Linked DNA regions of Endozoicomonas gorgoniicola. The protein of the gene in region 2 interacts with the protein of the main gene of each other region in a pairwise test. Links are inferred from orthologs where the notes say so. Each region holds a gene or a part of one and is shown on either strand. Other genes may lie near its edges.

Region 1 (2,870 bases), 2.2 Mb from region 2 along the record:
TGTTTTGTATTTATGATTGTAATTTAGCAGGCCATTTTCTGTGGATAAGCAGGCTTTTGTCAGTAATATCAAGGCCTAAGGCCTGTGTATCAAGCTGTAGAAATCACGGTATTTAGCTGTTCCTTACCTGAGGATGAGTTGTGTATAAACTAACCAGTTATGCACAGGGTAAGTTATGCAACTGGTTATACACAGCTCATTCCTATGGATTTACCCTGCTAGTAAACAGGTCTATCCACAGCAAAAAATTAATAAATAATTCACCTTAAAGACAGACTTTTTCTGTTGATAACTATATGAATTAAAGGCACAAAAAAAGTGGTGATCAGCTCTGCAATCATCTAGGGAAGGTGTGGATAACTTTTGGGCGAAAGGATACAATTGTTCGCAATACCCAGCCTTTCAGAAAGTTGTTCAGCAGGCAGGGTGATAAGCTTTATCATCATCCGGTTTCCGGGTCGCTGTCGGGCTCGTTATCAGGATCGTTTTCAGGAGAGCGCCTGTGCCCCTTGAGCTCTGGCAAAAATGCATAGATCTTCTTCAGGATGAGCTGTCATCGCAGCAGTTCAATACATGGATTCGCCCGCTAAAAGTAATGGGGGATGAGCATGACTTATGTCTGCTGGCTCCTAACCGCTTTGTATCAGACTGGGTGAAGGAGAAGTTTTTGCCGAGAGTTGAGGAAATTCTCGATGAGCTGACCGATGGACAACCACCGGCTGTAGCCCTGGCTGTGTCAAACCGCCGACCGCAATCTCTGAGTCGTCGTTCCAGCAGCAGAACGTCTTCACATGCCAGCAGTACACCTTCATTTTCTTCGCAGTTTGCTCAGCGTTCAACGGCTTCTGTTCAGGTACAGCCTTCCCCTAAACCAGCGTTTCACAACCCGATTCAGGATTCGGTGAAAAGCCCTGCGGCAGGTTCTGAGCTACAAGAGCGAACCGTTACTGAAAAGCTGGTGAACAATCTGGAAGTGAACAGAGCGTCCGAGCCTCTGTTAATGCAGGAGTCCCTGGCTGTGGATGAGCCGATGGCTGAAGAAGCTGTTGATGAAGCACAGGCCAAACCTGTAGCTAAAAAGCAGCGTAAAGTTAATCCGCTGAAAGACACTCTTAAAGATTCTATTAAAGAGGGTGGGCTTGTAACGGAAGAGCCAGACCCTTCCCGGGAAATTGTTACACCAACCCGCCAGGTTGAAGTAGAAGGTTCCATTAAGCATCACAGCTCTTTGAATACCCAGTTCACCTTTGAAACTTTTGTTGAAGGTAAATCCAACCAGTTGGCACTGGCAGCTTCTCGGCAGGTGGCAGAAAATCCGGGAGCGGCCTATAACCCACTGTTCCTTTATGGTGGTGTTGGTCTGGGTAAAACTCACCTGATGCATGCAGTAGGTAATTCTCTGGTAAAGCACAACCCGAATGCCAGAGTGGTTTACCTGCATTCAGAGCGCTTTGTGGCAGATATGGTCAAAGCTCTGCAGCTCAATGCTATCAATGACTTCAAGCGTTATTACCGGTCTGTTGATGCTTTGTTGATTGATGATATTCAATTTTTTGCGGGTAAAGAACGGTCACAGGAAGAGTTTTTCCATACTTTCAATGCGTTACTGGAAGGTGGCCAGCAGATGATCCTGACCTGTGATCGCTATCCCAAAGAAATCAGTGGTGTTGAAGAGCGTCTGAAGTCCCGCTTTGGCTGGGGACTAACCGTAGCGGTTGAACCCCCGGAACTGGAAACCCGCGTTGCGATCCTGATGAAAAAAGCAGAACAGCACCGTGTCGACCTGCCCCATGAAGCGGCTTTCTTTATTGCACAGCGTATACGCTCTAATGTTCGGGAGCTGGAAGGAGCGCTCAAGCGTGTTATTGCGAGCGCGCACTTTATGGGAAGGAAGATTGATATAGACCTGATCAGGGAGTCCCTGAAAGACCTTTTAGCCTTGCAGGACAAGCAGGTCTCTATAGATAATATTCAAAGAACAGTAGCAGAGTATTACAAAATCAAAGTTGCTGATATCTTATCCAAACGACGCAGTCGTTCTGTGGCAAGACCCCGACAGGTTGCCATGGCGCTGTCCAAGGAATTAACCAGTCACAGTCTGCCGGAAATTGGCGATGCCTACGGTGGTCGAGATCATACTACGGTGCTACATGCCTGTCGCAAAGTAAAAGAGCTAACGGGTACAGATAGTGAGATTCGGGATGACTACAAGAACCTGTTGAGATCTTTGACCAGTTAATTATTCTGATGCAGTAGTTTCTGGTGTAATAGTTTCTGGTATAAAAGTTTCAACAGATTTTATTGAATTTGAGAAAAGGGCACCGGCTCTTTTCCAGCTAGCAAGAGAAAGGAAAGCGATGAAATTTACCATTAATCGGGAAGCATTGCTGAAGCCACTGCAACTGGTGGCGGGCGTTGTAGAGCGCAGGCAGACACTACCTGTTTTGTCTAACGTCCTGATGGTGGTGGGCGGTGACCAACTCTCCCTGACAGGTACAGACCTGGAAGTGGAGCTGGTTGGCCGCGTTTCTCTGGATGATGTCACTGAAGGCGGCGAGATTACTGTTCCGGCACGTAAGCTGATGGATATCTGTAAGTCTCTTCCTGAGAACGCCATGATTGAGTTTTCTCAGGATGATCAAAGGGTTAAGGTGCGCGCCGGACGTTCACGCTTCACACTTTCCACTCTGCCAGCTAATGAATTTCCAAGCATTGAAGAAGAAGCGGGCTCAATGACCTTTACCATCGGTCAGGCCCGGATGCGTCGCCTGATTGATCGCACAGCCTTTGCTATGGCTCAACAGGATGTTCGTTACTACCTGAATGGCATGTTGCTAGAGGTCAGTCAGAACTGTCTCCGGGCTGTTGCA
Region 2 (2,883 bases):
TCGCAGTGATCCTCGGAAAATTGATTTGAAGTCAGGTTGGCGAAAAGCGGATGCGGCGCAATGACTGTGATGTTGTCACTTTTTCTGCGTTCCTCTCCACGGTAAACCTGACCGCCGAATGTCAGGGCGATGGCCTGATGCCCCAGGCAGATACCAAGGGTTGGTAATTCAAGGTGTTTCAGAAACTGGAATGACTGCATGAGTTGATCATGCTTTTGCGGGCTTTCGGTAAACAGGTGAGGGCCACCTGAGATGATAACGGCCGTTGATCCAGTGAAATCCCATTGATTGGCATCCTGCAGATCAATGCCGATCGTTTTATAGCCGTGATGTCTTACAGCGTGAACAATTTTGGGAAATTTATCGCTGCCGCAATTGATAGTGACAATGTCTTTGCTGCTCATGACGTTTTCTCTTTTCAGACAACGATCTGGAGTCGATTTCAGATCGTTGTCAGTATCGTCTGCTAATTATAAATAGTCACTCAGCGAACGTATTCGAAGACTTTTACAACCTTCTGAACACCTCTCGTATTACGGGCTGCCTCAACGGCGCTACTGGCTTCTTTTGGAGTCGCCAGTCCCATCAGGTAGACCGTACCTTTTTCGGTATTGACCTTCACTTTGTCGGCGGAAACAATTTCGTCCTGAATGAGCTTGGTCTTGATTTTTGTGGTCAGCCAGGCGTCGCTGCTGTGTTCCATAACACCGGCAGGCTGGCCGATGGTTAGCTCGTTATACACTTTGCGCACGTTCTGGATGGGGGTAACAACCCGGGCAGCTTCATCTTTCAGTGACTGGTTGGGAACCTGGCCAATGATCAGCACTATACCGTTAAAGCTGATCACTTTAATGCGACTGTTTAGTCTGAATTCATCGCTGGATTTGTTGATATTGACTTCGGCAACGGTTTCTATGGTCTGGTCATCCAGCCAGTTGCCCCAGGAGCGTTCGGTGGGGTCCATGCGAATCGGGTCTTCATTAACGCCATCCACTACAGTGGCGCAGCCGGTCAAAAAGATTAAAAGTCCGGATAGCAGGCTGGCAAAAAACAATCGTTGGGTGCGTTTCACTCAATACTCCTTTACTGTTTTTTCTATGAAATTATTTCATCACCTTTTTATTGTTCAGGGTGACGAAAAATGTTTCCGTCGCTCAAGGCAGTCTGGTTTCTTTCACCAGTTGTTCAGATAAAAGACTTCTGCAGTTTATCCGGTTGAGAACAGGGATTCGTCTATCAGGTCGCACAGGCAGTGAATAATCAGGGTGTGTACTTCCTGAATACGTGGTGCGTCGTTTGCTGGTACCCTGATTTCAATGTCTTCCGGGTGCAGCAGTCTGGACATGTCTCCCCCGTCCTTGCCAGTCAGGGCAATGATCGTCAGATCCCGGTCGTGGGCTGCCTGAATAGCCTGCACGACGTTAGGGCAGTTGCCTGTGGTGGAAAAAGCCAGCAGAACGTCCCCCTGCTGGCCAAGCGCGCGAATCTGTTTGGAGAAAATCTCATTAAAACTGCTGTCGTTGGCAATTGAGCTGATGGTCAGGCTGTCTGCGCACAGGGAAACGGCGGGCAGCGAGGGGCGCTCCCGTTCAAACCGGTTCAGCAGTTCGGAGACGAAATGTTGAGCATCGCCCGCAGAGCCGCCATTGCCGCAGGCGAGAATTTTGCCATCATTCAACAGACATTGAACCATGACGTCTGCAGAGTCTGCGATGTAAGGAGGCAGGGCGTCGGCAGCACGAATTTTTGCGTCAATGCTGTCCGAGAAATGACGTATTATCAAGTCATGCATGTCTCGAGTCCTGAACGTTTAGAAACGCCTCATAAAAACCGTTAAAAAATACCTTGTAACCATTCTATCGGTTTTGGCGCTCGTTCGTCATTGCTACTTATAACGTGACGAGTAACGGTGTCAGTTTGATTAATAATCAGAACGGCATCGAAACGGCAGTGACGATGCTGATGCTTTCTGTGGTTTTGAAGAAAATGTTCAGCGGTGCGGCGGATTTTTCGCTGTTTGGCAGGTGTAATGCTGGCTGCTGCTCCGCCAAACTGCTGGCTGTTGCGACTGCGAACTTCTACAAACACCAGAGTTTCGCCATCCAGCATAACCAGATCGAGTTCGCCAAAGCGACAGGCGTAGTTCCGGGCGACCAGCTTCAGCCTGTTTGCCTTGAGGTGCTGCAGCGCCAGGTGTTCGGCCCTGGCGCCAGTATTACTCTGAAGTTTGAGCCGCCAGTACATCAGTATTTTGTACCGGAATGGGGAGTGGTGTCAGTTGACCATTGCGAAAGATCTGCCACGGCAGTTCCCGGCTGACACGCCCCTGTTCATTAATGCTGAGCCAGCCAGTCAGGGCATCAATGCGACTGCCACTCAGACTGCGCAGCTGTTGCAGTCGTGGGTGCAGGTTATAGCTGTCAGCACCCAGGGCAAAAAGACTGCCGTATTGACCGCGTGCTGTGGACCAGGTGTCGGTGATAGATAGTTTGAGTGGTGAACTCTGTCCGGGTATATACCACGGCATTACAGGTATCCTGAGGAAGTTCAGGTCCTGGTCTCGACTTCGGCTCGTTTGCCCGGAATAGGCGTTCGAGGTCGCATAAGTGGGGATGTCGCCTGCGTACTGGTAGGCGATTGCCGGTTTGATCTGTCTGGCTTCCTCGGGGGAGGTAGCCATGAAGATCATGTCGACATCCTGTCGGCGCCTTGGTTCGAAGCCTATCTGTTCTCTCAGTAATCGGCTGATCTGACGGGCGCGTTGCTGGCTTTTATCGACCAGCAGGGCTTCGCCTGCCAGTGTGCTGTACTCACTCTGTTTATCGAACTGACTGATTCCTGCCACTTCACCGTTGAGCTTTTTCCATTCTGCCGTAAAGCTTT

Evidence for each region.
Region 1: the proteins of NX722_RS13310 (region 2) and dnaA interact in binary tests that used the Escherichia coli proteins (3 or more experiments, as listed by UniProt). The link is inferred for Endozoicomonas gorgoniicola from one-to-one orthologs.

What each region holds. Positions count from the first base shown.
Region 1 is NZ_JAPFCC010000001.1:5,058,569-5,061,438, reverse strand. It holds dnaA (chromosomal replication initiator protein DnaA), read left to right. Parts: upstream 1-502; coding sequence 503-2,239; downstream 2,240-2,870. Other genes in the region: dnaN (DNA polymerase III subunit beta), read left to right, coding at 2,358-2,870. UniProt on the Escherichia coli protein: Plays an essential in the initiation and regulation of chromosomal replication. Binds in an ATP-dependent fashion to the origin of replication (oriC) to initiate formation of the DNA replication initiation complex once per cell cycle.
Region 2 is NZ_JAPFCC010000001.1:2,908,512-2,911,394, reverse strand. It holds NX722_RS13310 (phosphoheptose isomerase), read right to left. Parts: upstream 1,793-2,883; coding sequence 1,208-1,792; downstream 1-1,207. Other genes in the region: NX722_RS13300 (penicillin-binding protein activator), read right to left, coding at 2,216-2,883; NX722_RS13305 (YraN family protein), read right to left, coding at 1,834-2,244; NX722_RS13315 (BON domain-containing protein), read right to left, coding at 485-1,072; NX722_RS13320 (type 1 glutamine amidotransferase), read right to left, coding at 1-404. UniProt on the Escherichia coli protein: Required for the timely initiation of chromosomal replication via direct interactions with the DnaA initiator protein.